Regions from separate parts of the Priestia megaterium genome, predicted to be linked through region 3. Evidence: riboswitches for the same ligand, from Rfam matches in the RefSeq annotation. Region 3 holds a riboswitch; each other region holds the start of a gene.

What was found. Region 3 has a riboswitch for cyclic di-AMP ahead of CEQ83_RS18840 (potassium channel family protein). Riboswitches for the same ligand answer to the same signal wherever they lie in the genome.
Region 1: it holds a riboswitch for cyclic di-AMP, as region 3 does, so the genes downstream of both, CEQ83_RS19790 (APC family permease) here and CEQ83_RS18840 (potassium channel family protein) in region 3, are expected to answer to the same signal.
Region 2: it holds a riboswitch for cyclic di-AMP, as region 3 does, so the genes downstream of both, kdpF (K(+)-transporting ATPase subunit F) here and CEQ83_RS18840 (potassium channel family protein) in region 3, are expected to answer to the same signal.
Region 4: it holds a riboswitch for cyclic di-AMP, as region 3 does, so the genes downstream of both, CEQ83_RS19525 (dicarboxylate/amino acid:cation symporter) here and CEQ83_RS18840 (potassium channel family protein) in region 3, are expected to answer to the same signal.

Annotation. Positions count from the first base shown of each region.
Region 1 is NZ_CP023317.1:3,858,979-3,862,307, forward strand. It holds gene CEQ83_RS19790 (APC family permease) at 1-1,649, opposite strand, end outside; cyclic di-AMP (ydaO/yuaA leader) riboswitch at 1,812-1,955, opposite strand; gene CEQ83_RS19795 (N-acetylmuramoyl-L-alanine amidase) at 2,147-3,187, opposite strand.
Region 2 is NZ_CP023317.1:2,985,976-2,989,304, forward strand. It holds gene kdpA (potassium-transporting ATPase subunit KdpA) at 1-1,297, opposite strand, end outside; gene kdpF (K(+)-transporting ATPase subunit F) at 1,322-1,402, opposite strand; cyclic di-AMP (ydaO/yuaA leader) riboswitch at 1,700-1,840, opposite strand; gene CEQ83_RS15040 (hypothetical protein) at 1,856-1,993, opposite strand; cyclic di-AMP (ydaO/yuaA leader) riboswitch at 2,066-2,208, opposite strand; gene CEQ83_RS15045 (undecaprenyldiphospho-muramoylpentapeptide beta-N-acetylglucosaminyltransferase) at 2,368-3,329, opposite strand, start outside.
Region 3 is NZ_CP023317.1:3,669,019-3,672,347, forward strand. It holds gene CEQ83_RS18835 (TrkH family potassium uptake protein) at 203-1,522, opposite strand; gene CEQ83_RS18840 (potassium channel family protein) at 1,526-2,185, opposite strand; cyclic di-AMP (ydaO/yuaA leader) riboswitch at 2,310-2,454, opposite strand; gene CEQ83_RS18845 (carboxymuconolactone decarboxylase family protein) at 2,570-3,028, opposite strand; gene CEQ83_RS18850 (Lrp/AsnC family transcriptional regulator) at 3,149-3,329, shown strand, end outside.
Region 4 is NZ_CP023317.1:3,803,004-3,806,332, forward strand. It holds gene CEQ83_RS19525 (dicarboxylate/amino acid:cation symporter) at 79-1,314, opposite strand; cyclic di-AMP (ydaO/yuaA leader) riboswitch at 1,495-1,649, opposite strand; gene CEQ83_RS19530 (NAD(P)/FAD-dependent oxidoreductase) at 2,252-3,329, opposite strand, start outside.

The DNA of each region.
Region 1 (3,329 bases), 190 kb from region 3:
ATATCGATGAATCGAAACAGCGGACGCACAAGACTGCGGTATTGAGAATGAAACGTAACAATACGAATATCAGGCTGCCACTTTTCCCACTTCTCTTCCATTCTCTTTTCGCTTTCTCGGTCAAAAGCAACGTGCACCGCAATAACGGTATCACCAATCGTTCTTGCATAGTTCAATGAATTTTCCACTACCTTTGTCATTCCTGCTACAGGAACAATGACCACACTTCCTTCAAGCTTTCCAATCTTTTCTCCTTGCTTAATACGAAGCTGCTCTCCTACCGCTTCATAATGCGTATGAATGCGATGAAAAATATAAACGATAACCGGTAAGAAAACGAGCACGGACCATACTTGTGAAAACTTCGTTGTAAACAAAATGATTAGCACCGTTAAGGTAATGAGGGCACCAATTAAGTTAATGGTTAGCTTTCCTTGCCAGCCGGCCGGCTTTTCTCTAAGCCATTTGACAATCATGCCTGTTTGAGAAAGCGTAAATGGAATGAACACTCCAACTGCATAAAGAGGAATTAATTGTTCCGTCGCTCCTTTAAAGGCGACAAGTAAGACAATAGAAGCAATTCCAAGGGTCACAATTCCATTTGAATAGCCTAGTCGATCGCCGCGAATTTGAAACATTCTTGGCATGTATTTATCAGACGATAAGTTTACGGCAAGCAAAGGGAAAGCTGAAAAACCTGTATTCGCCGCTAGCACTAAAATCAGAGCTGTGGTACCTTGAATAAAATAATAAAATCCATTTCGTCCAAATACACTCGATGCAATTTGTGATACAACCGTTTCATCTGCTTTTGGAGAAATGCCAAGCCAATAAGCTAAAAACGTGATGCCAGAAAATAAAACGGCTAAAATACCGCCCATCAGCATTAATGTATGAACAGCATTTTTTGCACCTGGATCTTTAAAGTTAGGCACTGCATTTGAAATAGCTTCTACACCAGTCAATGCCGAACAGCCTGATGAAAAAGCTTTTAATAATAAAAACAAACTAATACCTGGCACCACGGTACCGAGAGATGTATGAAGCTCAGGTGAAACTTGACCTGTCACTATTTTGAAGAAGCCCACCGCTATTAACAAAATAAGAGCAATAACAAATAAATAAACCGGATAAGCTAAGACAGAAGCGGATTCTGTTACACCTCGTAAATTTAAAACCGTAATAAAAATCACCAGCAAACACGCAATTACTACGTTATAGTGATGCAGCGTTGGAAAAGCCGAAGTTAAAGCATCGGTTCCTGCTGAAACACTCACGGCAACTGTTAAAATATAATCTACTAACAGTGATCCCCCAGCGATAAGTCCAGGATTTTCTCCTAAATTGGTTTTCGAAACAATATAAGCTCCTCCGCCTTGCGGATACGCATAAATAATTTGACGATATGAAAGAATTAAAGCCGTCAGCAGCACCAATACCCCAATCGCAATTGGAATCGAATACCAATAGGCAAGCACGCCCACTGTTGCAAGGACAATCAAAATCTGTTCTGTTCCATAAGCCACTGAAGATAAGGCATCTGATGATAAAATAGCCAGCGCTTTAAGCTTACTAAGCTTTTGATCGCCTAACTCTTTTGTTTTGAGCGGCTTTCCAATCAATAATCTCTTGAGAACTGAATAGTTCACGTAATTTCCCTCCGATGATTGCTTAGCTACTATTCACTGTTCGTTGCTAAGCTCCGTTACAAGTTCATGAATAAGTGATATTATCCCTAAAAAATACCTTTTTATGTTAAAAAAGCGCACAAAAAAAACACTAAGGGTTCTCAGCGTTTTTACACAGCTTAAACCTCCTCTCCAAAACGCTTATGGGGTTAGCTGTCGGATTCGGGCTATGAGAGTAGCCCTACCTTTTAAAAAAAAGGATTCACCCCAAGTGACAATGCACAAATTTGGGTCCCCCACTTCTGACGAATTAAGCGATAACAGGTCAATATAATTTTCGGTTAAAGAGTATGATCGATAACATGTTTCTTTCATAACTATCCTTTGTTCTTAGATAATATACTCCCGTACAAATGGTTTGTAAAGCATTATTTTACGTAAACGATAAAATAGTACTTAAGGCGCTTTTAAGGGGAAAACAAAAGGCCTTCTGCCTGCTTACAGAAGACCTGCTTTCTTTAACTTTTTGCTTTTAAAACGGCTGCTAGCTTGTTTTTCGTTTGAGGACCATAAATGCCATCTACATCATAAGGAAGATACACAAGCTGAAAACGTCTGACTGCATCTTTCGTTTGTACTCCATATATTCCGTCTACTGACCCTACTTTAAAACTAACCGCGTTTAATGCTCTTTGAAGCTGTTTCACTGCTTCTCCAGAATCGCCTTGTTTTAAAATTCCATTGGGAAGTGGATATTGTTCAGAAGGTGGTGTTGGAGTAGGTGTTGGTGAAGTTCCTGAAGGAATAACAATTGTTTTTCCAACCTGTAGTGTTAAAGGATCAGAAAGCCCTGTATTCGCTTCTTGAAGCTCCTGTACTGTTATGCCGTACTTCTGTGCAATACTGTACAGCGTATCTCCTTGCTTAATTGTATACGTTTTTTCACCTGGTTCAGAAGGTGATGGATTTGGTGTCGGTGTTGGAGATGGCGATGGATTTGGAACTGCACGACGAGGTAAATTTAAATATACGGCAATTCCTTTTGCATACGATTCACCCATGCTTTTTAAAAAAGCTTCATTTTGAAGAAGTGCTGCATCGGCGCTCCTATCAATAAAAGCTATTTCAGTTAGTACTGCAGGCATATTTGTTAAGCGAAGCACCGCATAATTGGCCGATTTTCGTCCACGATTCGGATGATTATACGACAGCAGCGTTGGCTGTACTTGCCCGTGCACAATCGATTGAAACGTTTTACTAGCATTGCTAGCGCTTCTATAAACATAATCTTCGTATCCTGTTCCTCCACCGGCATTTACGTGAATAGACATAAATGCATCTGCCCCCCACGAATTAGCTTGAGAAGCGCGCTGAGATAACGATAAAAAAGTATCTGTGGTACGGGTGGTTTTAATCGTAAAGTCACTGTAAGTGCTATTTAAATAGCTTATTAAATATTGTTGAATTTTTAACACTAAGTTTTTTTCATACAGTCCATTCGCTCCAACTGCTCCTGCATCTGCCCCACCATGTCCTGCATCAAGATAAATTTTTTTCATATTACTTGTCCCTCCTTATTGTTAACATATGCATGAGGGAAAAAAGTGCTACGTATACTAGCCTACTTAGTGAAAAATTACTAAAAAAGGAGATTGAGACATAACGAAATCACTTCAAACTCAAAACGAACAAATGGGATAA
Region 2 (3,329 bases), 680 kb from region 3:
TGGTAAGTGCTACAGCTGTTCCTCCTAAAATTAGCAGCGGTTGCAAAATAAGCGTCACGGCGATTAGCTTCATTTCTTTTCCTTCAATTTTTTTACCTACGTATTCTGGTGTTCTTCCAACCATTAAACCTGATAAAAATACGGCGATAATGACGTACATCATGACATTCATAAATCCTGCTCCGACACCGCCGAATACGGTATTTAACATCATATTTCCAAGCGTTAACAACCCGGTAAGAGGCGTAAGAGTATCGTGCATGGTGTTGACTGCACCTGTTTCACTTGCTGTCGTCACGATGGCGTAAAGCGTCGACATGCCGACACCAAAACGGACTTCTTTCCCTTCCATATAACCGTTCGCTTCGTTCAAATGAAAAGCATCAAGTCTTGGATTGCCACCCCACTCTGTTACGAACGCTGTGCTTAAAATAACGATAAACAGCATACTCATCGCTACAAACAAAATGCGGCCTTGCTTACGCTTTCCGATCATTTTTCCGTATGTGAAAGGAAGTGCTGTTGGCAATAAAAGCATAAGGACGATTTGTAATACATTGCTCAACGCGTTAGGATTTTCAAATGGATGAGCTGAATTGACACCAAAAAATCCCCCTCCGTTGTTTCCTAGCTCTTTAATTGAAAGAAAAGAAGCAACTGGTCCCCTTGCTATTTGCTGTGTTGCCCCTTCTATTGTATGGGCAGTAACCGTTCCGCTTAACGTTTGAGGGACACCTAAAAACATAAATAAAATGCCTGTTATAAAAGCGATAGGAAGTAAAATACGCGTAATTGACTTTACAAAATCAACAAAAAAGTTTCCCATTTCTTTCCCTGCCAGCCCACGAATAAAAGCGATTGCTACTGCAAGTGCCGTTGCTGGTGCAGCAAACATCATAAATACAATGGCGGCCATCTGCGAGAAATAGGACAATCCTGATTCGCCGCTGTAGTGCTGCAAGTTCGTATTTGTCATAAAACTAATGGCCGTGTTAAAAGCAAGTGCCGGATCCATTCCTTTGATGTGGCTTGGGTTAAACGGCAGTACCCCTTGAAACCGGAAGATAAGGTACACCACAAAAATCATAAACGTATTCGCCAAAACAAGAGCAAATGCATATTGCTTCCACGTCTGATTAAGCCCTTTAATTCCTGCTGCTTTAAACATCACCGTTTCTATCTTTCCTATCAAGCTAGTGTTTTTATCGTTTGAAAACACATTCGCTATATAAATACCTACGGGCTTTGCAATAAGCGCTACAAAAACAAGCAGCAGCGCAACTGATAGTAGAAAAATCCCCACTTTTTATTCCTCCGCTTATTAAAATTGTTCTGGATTTAACAGTACATATACTAAATAAATTAAAACGAGAACTGAAATACCTGACAAAATGAACGACATGTTCACTTCTCCTCTCTGTCGTCTACTACATGAGACGACCAGCGAATAATTCCGTACATAGCAGTCGCTAATAAGGCAAGCGTTCCAAGCATCATCATATCCAAGTTGCTTCCTCCTAACTGTTTCCTGACAAAAATGATAGCTTCTAAGTTTAGTGACGGTTTCTTTTCATAAAGCATCACGTCCAAAAAAGCTAACCGCGAGACGTGATGCTATTTTTTTCCACTAAAAAACCGCAGAAGAGAGTTCTCTTCCGCGGTTTAATGCACGACAAATAAGCCGTGATTGACACGAATTTTTTACTCCCAAAACGCTTACGGAGTTAGCTGTCGGATTCGGGTTATGGAAGTAACCCTACTCAGTTAAGAGATTCACCCCTAGTACATACGTACAAAATATTGGGTCCCCCGCTCATAATTGATTAAGCGTATATTTGTTATTTAATTTTTAGACTTAATGATGACTTTTACTGCTGCGTTTAAAACTTTGATTAGCTAACGTAGACAAATAGCGGTTTGCTAGATCAAAAGATTGCTGGTCGCACATTGCCCGATATTCAATCATTTGAATCATTTGCTTAGATAAATGCATCCTGACGCTCCTTTCACCTATATTTTGAAAGGAGCGTACTATCCGCTGTTATAGAAAACGACCACGATTACACCATCCTCTCTCTTAACGCTTACGAAGTTAGCTGACGGGTTCGGGTCAAGAAAGTAACCCTACTCAATTAAGAGATTCACCCCTGATAATTGGGTCCTCCGCTCTTTCCTTCTCTTTCAGAAAAGACTCAGCGTTTCACAGTGGAACGTTTCATGAGAGTAATCTTACTCCTGTTAAAATTTACTGTCAACAACATTTTTTGAAATTTTAAAAGCTTTATTTTTCTATATTTATTCATTATTTTAAAATAATAATTCCAGAAGAAAAAAAGCGTTCTTATCGAGGAGATAAGAACGCTTTTTTTAGCTCATTTTCTCAATTTCATTTACAAGAATTGAAATAGCATCCGTTTTTGTTGCTTCACGCATTGTACGCTTCATTGTACTTGCCTGCTGCTGAAGCTCACTTACTTCACGTAAAAACAATTCTTTTGTTAACTGTTCTTCTTCTACAACCATACAGTAGCCTTTTTTCTTAAAAGATTGTGCATTTAAAATTTGATCTCCGCGACTCTGTGCTTTTGATAAAGGAATAATCATCATCGGTTTATGAAGAGCTAAAAACTCAAAAATGGCATTGGATCCACCGCGTGTAATCACATAATCAGTTGCCGCTAGAACATCAGGAAGCTGTTCGTTTACGTATTCTAACTGACGGTATCCTGACTCTTTTTCAAGGCTTGTATCAATATTGCCTTTTCCGCAAAGGTGTACAATTTGGAATTTCTTTTGCAGTTCAGGCAAAGACTCTCGAACGATTTCATTAATACGGCGTGCTCCTAAACTTCCGCCCATAATCGTTAAAATGGGGCGCTTATCATAAAAGCGTAGCCAGCTTTCCCCGTTCGCTGCGCTTCCGCTAAATAGCTCTTTTCGAATAGGTGAACCAACAACCTGCACTTTTTCTTTTGGAAAGTAGTTTGCGGCTTCATCAAAAGAAGTAAAAATTTTAGTGGCAAATTTCTGCGCAATTTTATTTGCCAGTCCCGGTGTTAAATCACTTTCATGAATGAACACGGGAATGTTTAAAGATTTAGCAGCCATTACCACAGGAACTGTGACGAAACCGCCTTTTGAAAAAACAAGAGAAGGCTTTAGTTTTTTCAGCACGCGACGTGCATCGCCAACCCCTTTTGCTACTCGAAATACATCTTTTACATTTTCCATATCTACATATCGACGCAGCTTCCCGCTTGAAATCGCATGATATGGAACGTTTAATTTTGTAATTAATTCTTTCTCAATACCATTGTGAGAACCGACAT
Region 3 (3,329 bases):
TATTTTTGTTTCTTTCGTTATATATAGTAAGAGATTTTTTTACTATAAAAAAGGAGGGGCTTTAATGCGCCGACATTCCAAATTGCCCATTGTTCTTGTTTTTGCCTTCTTTTTATTCATCGCAACTGTTTTGTGCGTAACCTCTTATATGTCTTGAACGTATAAATAATATAAAAAAATCGCCTCATCGAAGGCGATTTTTCTATCCTAGCATTATATCTTCGTTTGGATAGCGAACGGCTTCACGCTTTTGCTTAGATAATGAAAACGCAAGGGTTAATGGCCCCACTTTTCCTAAAAACATGATAAAGATAATAATCACGCGTCCAAAGTATGAAAGCTCAGGAGTTGCTCCCATCGATAACCCCACTGTTCCAAACGCAGAAACCACTTCAAACATAATTTTTATAAACGGCAGGTTTTCTGAGATATTTAATAGAAAAATGGCCCCAAACACAAACATAATCGAAATCATCGTAATGGCTAGTGCCTTAAACACATGAAGAGGAAGAAGCCGTCTCTTTAACAGCACAATATCTTCCCTGCTTCGTAAAAATGCCCATACAGAAAAGACAATCACCACAAACGTTGTTAGTTTAATACCTCCTCCTGTTGACGCACTCCCTGCACCTATGAACATTAACATAACCATTAAAAATATGGTGGAATCATGTAGACTTCCTATATCGATACTATTAAAACCTGCTGTGCGTGTTGTTACCGCTTGAAAATAAGACGCCCACACTTTGTCTCCTAATGACAAACTTCCAAGTGTATGTGAATTGCCGTACTCTAAGAAAAAAATAAAAAGCATGGCAATCACGTTAATGGCAAACGTGCTGATAATCATAATTTTTGAATGCAGCGTTAGTTTTTTATACGATTTTTTTACCCACATATCAGCAAGAACGGTAAATCCTAACCCACCAATAATAAACAAAAAGGAAATCGTTATGTTAATAACGGGATCTCCTACATACTGAACTAAGCTGTCAGATAATAGTCCGAACCCTGCGTTATTAAAAGCTGAAATTGAATGAAACAAGCTAAAGAATAGCCCCTTAGACCATCCGAATTCCGGAACCCAGCGTATCGCTAAAAAGATAAGTGCAACAAACTCAATTAAAAATGAAAAGATAAACAGCCTTTTAACTAGCAGGACAACTCCGCCGACGCTCGTTTGATTTAATGCCTGCTGAACGAGCATACGCTCTTTAAATCCAATTTTTTTACCTAGCATCATAAAAATCAGCACGGCAAATGACATAATGCCAAGACCGCCTATTTGAATTAACAGCATAATAATCGTTTGACCGATGACGGTAAAACGCGTACCTGTATCTACGACGGCTAAGCCGGTCACTGTCATAGCGGAAGTAGATGTAAAAAGGGCGTCTACCCACCGGATTGGCTCAGTAGTAGAAAAAGGCATCATTAATAAAAGAGCACCAATAATAATTCCTCCGCCAAAAATGGAGACAAGCAGCTGCGGCGGCGTAAGCCTAACAATTTTTTTTTTCATAAGTTAAACTCCTTCTTCTTCAAAACGGTTTAAATCGCGATTATGTCCGATAACAATCAGCATATCTCCTTGTTCAATTGTTTCATGCGCCGTAGGCGAAATCACCATTTCCCCGTCTTTTCGCTGAAAACCGATAATATTACAGCCGTACTTTGCACGAATATTTAAATCAAACAGCGTTTTATTATGAAGTTTCTTAGAAGCGACAATTTCAACAATACTATAGTCTTTAGACAGTTCAATATAGTCAATAATTTTTTCTGACACCACGTGATGAGCAATCCGCTTCGCAATATCGCGCTCAGGATGAATGACTTTGTCCGCTCCTATTTTCTCCAGCACTTTTTGATGATACATATTCACCGCTTTTACCCATACTTGCTTAACGCCCATATCTTTTAAAAGCATCGTTGCAAGCACGCTTGCTTCGATATCGTCTCCAAACGAAATAAGAGCATGATCAACGTTACGAATGCCTAGCCCTTTTAAGCTAGCTTCATCAATTGCGTTCGCTTGCACGACATATGTAGCTGAGTTGCTATATTTCTTTACTACCTCCTGATTGCGGTCAATAGCGAGCACATCCACATCCAAATTAGCAAACTCTTCAACCAAACTGCCTCCAAAACGACCTAATCCCAATACAGCAAACTGTTTTTTCATAATGTATTTATTCCTTTCTTCAACTGCTGTGTGTTCTCTTAGCTTATACTTTTTCTAAAAAATTACATGTTTTTCTTAAAAAAAGCGCAAAAAAACACAGGAAGGCTCCTGTGTTTTTTCACACTCTTCCCCCTCAAAACGCTTGCGAAGTTAGCTGTCGGGTTCGGGTTTTAAGAGTAACCCTACCTTTTTAAGGATTCACCCCGGAGCACAATATGTGCGTAAATAATGGGTCCTCCGCTCCGTAATGGATTAAGCGATTTTTATTCAAATGTCTATGATCTATTTTTTAGAATAATCGATTCGATTCATGATACGTTTCACTTCACGAAAGCTATCTTACTCCTGTGGATTTTGTCTGTCAAGATATTTTTAGGGAAGACATCACTTGCGCTGCAAACTGCAAAAATCATATAAATCTAAACTGACAATCAGTTTGTGAAATTGATCAAACAAATTAATAACAGCCAAAAGCTCTAATAGCTGCGTATCACTGTAAAATTTCTTTAATTGATCCATATCAGCATCCGTCAAATCCCTTGGACGCACTCGGTATACATCTATAAATCGAAACAGCAGTCGATCTTTTTCTTCCAGCTCTTTTTCTCTTAACACTTTTTGATTAAGCGTCTTATCGCCTACATATGACATGCTCATACACGTCTCACAGCCGTTAACACCTGCTAGATAAAGCCTGATTTTTTCCTTAGTCTCTCTTTTTATTATATCACTGTTCCAAAGCTTGTCGTATAGCTCATCATACAACCTTTTTACATCTGGAATTAAATTCAGTGCTTTTTCAAAATTTGTTCCCTCTTCGTTTGTTAACAAAACTCTTGCCATTTTTTACTCACTCCTTTTTAATTATTATAGTAAGAAAAATGGAGATTTCAGATAACAAATAAAACATATTATCTGCTGTTACTAATCAAATGAAACATTAATATGAAAGAAGGTTTTCAATTGAAAATTGATGAAATTGATTTATCGATTTTGCAGGCACTGCAGCAAAACAGCCGTCTTTCCTTAAGAGAGCTAGGAAAACAAATTAACCTGTCTCCTCCTTCAGTGGCAGAGCGAGTAAGACAGCTAGAGAGCTTTGGTATTATAAAAGGATATACAATCGATATTGATTATGAAAAGC
Region 4 (3,329 bases), 130 kb from region 3:
TATTAAACTGTATGCTGAAAAGAAGAGTTTCTTGCCAATAAAAAAAGCCCTAGCATATAGCTAGAGCTTTTACACATATTAAGCTGATTGCGTTACAGATTTATCGATACGCTTTGCTTCTGACTCAGCCACAATAACGGCACACGCAGCGTCTCCCGTAATATTTACAGATGTACGAAGCATATCAAGCAAGCGATCAATCCCGATAATCAATCCGATACCTGCTACAGGCAGGCCAACCGAACTCAGTACCATCGCTAGCATAATGAGACCAACTCCCGGCACGCCTGCTGTACCAATACTAGCAAGCACCGCTGTTAATACAACCGTCACAAGAGCACCCAGCGACAGGTCAACGCCGTATACTTGCGCAATAAAAATAGTCGCGACACCTTGCATAATTGCTGTTCCATCCATGTTGATGGTAGCACCTAACGGCTGAACAAAACTGCTGATGGACTCCGGGACACGAAGATTTTTTTGAGCCACATTCATTGAAATCGGAAGCGTTGCACTACTGCTTGATGTACTGAATCCAACTGTCATCGCAGGAGCAAAACCTTTAAAAAATTCAATAGGGTTACGTCTGGCCATAAGAGCGACTGACCCCCCATATGTTACAATCGAATGGATGAACAGTGCGAGCACGACTACAATCATGTAAAGCCCCATCGCTTTAATTGCCTGCCAGCCTTGACTTCCAACCGCTGTTGCAAGAAGCCCAAATGTTCCGTAAGGAGCAAACTTCATCACTAGATTTACAAGGTACATCATCAATTCATTGCCTTGCTCGAGTAAATTATAAAGCCCTTTGGTTTTACTTCCAAGCATCGTAATACCAAAACCGATAAAGATAGAGAAAACGATAAGTTGAAGCATATTCCCTTCAGCCATCGCTTGGATTGGATTGACTGGAATCATATTTAAGAATGTCTCTCCAACCGGCGGTGCTTTTTCAGCTTTAAAAGAAGCGTTTTGTGTATCAAAAGATCCAAATGTTCCTGGTTTAATAACAAACGCTAATAATAAACCAATTACAATAGCAACGGTTGTTGTCACTAGGAAGTACGAAACTGTTTTTGCCCCGATTCTTCCCAGTTTTTTAGGATCTCCTAAACCTGCTACGCCTAACGTGATAGAGAAAAACACAATTGGTACAACAAGCATTTTAATTAAGCTTAAGAAAATTTGCCCAAGCGGCGTAAACAAGTACTTGTCCAGCGGAGCAAAAGCACTTGGAGCAAAAGCATTAATCAACACTCCTACAACAGCACCAGCAATTAGCGCGATAATGATCTTTGTCGATAGCTTCATAGATTTACCTCCCATAAATAAATTATATTAGAATGATTCTAACTACTATACTTATTTTACCATGCATTGAGGGTGATAACACTCAAAATATACAATATATTAAAAATTTTCAGATTAATAGTTTAGGAATATTTTTAGCTATACAAAAAACCATGAGAATATCATGGTTTCATAGACCTGTTATTCCCTCACTGAATGCTTACGGAGTTAGCTGTCGGATTCGGGTACGTGAGTTACCCTACTTGATTCATTCAAGATTCACCCCAAGTACATTACGCACAAATATGGGTCCTCCGTTCTCTTATAAAACAAAAGAGATTAAGCAAATAATTTTCTTTAATATTTTTGCATGATAATAATTGTTACTTTAATTAAAATTCATTTTATGTATTCCTGTCAAGTTTTTATTCAAAAATAATGCATGATTTTATCGTAAAAAGTTGAGAATTGTTATATTTTAAAATATTTACACCATATTTCAATAAACCAAAAACACCTATTTAACAAGACTTACAATCTAATGAATAAAAAATTAATTCAAAAAATAGTTTATAAAGTGAACTTTCTTCTCATTAATATCATTCATAAATATGTATAATTATTCTAATATCCATGTACTTTACTGCTTCCATAAATATTTTACTTATCAAAAAAATAACTCTTTCCAACTGTTGATTTTATCCTTGTACTGCTTGATATACACTCCCTAAAATTTCACTGACTTTATTGATGCGAAGAAATCGACATTATCAATTCCCCTTATTCTACTTAATTCTGCTCAAGATAGAAGTATAGATTTCCTACTATCTTTTAAAAAAGGAGCGGGTAATTATCATATAAAACTATCGGAGTTGGAGCGGTACAAGTTCTTTACTTTTTACTTATTCCCTCTCGTTATTTAACCCATAAAAAAAAGAGGCCGTGACGGCCTCTTTTTTTATACAGTAACAGGTTCAGAACTTGCTTTACGATTCTTTAATTTTTCAACAATGTCACGCGCTACCCACACACCACACGCACTTGCCTGCGCGAGTCCTCGCGTAATACCAGCTCCGTCTCCTCCCACGTATAAACCGGAAATTTCAGTTTCAAACTTATCGTTTAACTTCGGACGGGCGGAGTAAAATTTCGCTTCCACACCGTAAAACAGCGTATGTTCAGATGCTAACCCAGGCGTTACATGATCCAGTGCTTCTGTCATTTCAATTAAGCTTTTCATTGTATTGTATGGAAGCACTAAACCCAAATCACCAGGGACAGCTTCTTTTAACGTTGGTTCTAAAAAGCCTTCTTTAATTCGATTCGCTGTTGAACGGCGCCCCTTTAAAATATCTCCATACTTTTGAACAACTAAGCCTCCGTTTGACAGCATATTAGCTAATCTTGATACTTCGTGCGCATATTCGTTCGGCTGATCAAATGGATCCGAAAATTTATGAGAAACAAGCAGCGCAAAGTTCGTATTTTGACTTCCAAGCTTCGGATCTTTGTATGCGTGTCCATTTGCTAACATAATCCCTGAATGATTCTCTACTACCACATGCCCTGAAGGATTGCTGCAGAACGTTCTGACTCTTGTACCTACAGACGTATTGTAAATAAATTTCCCTTCGTACAAGTGCTTGTTGATTTCTTCCATAACAACGTTAGATGTTTCTACTCGAACACCGATGTCTACTTGATTGTTAATCATTTTCAAACGGCGTTTTTTTAGTAAGTCGCTCATCCACTTCGAGCCGTCTCGACCTGGTGAAACCACGACTTTATCAGCCGTAATTCTGTCACCATTCTTCAATTCAATACCGCGCACGATATGCTGACCATCTTCTTTTTCTGTTATTAAATCGGCTACTTCCGTTTTATACTGCATATCAATTTTTTCTTTTAAGTATTCATAAATGCTTTTTAAAATTTCTAAATTTTGCTCTGTTCCTAAATGACGCACTTGGGCACGCAATAGCTTTAATCCTGCTGCGTATCCGCGTTTTTCAATTTCACGAACTTTATCAGTTAAC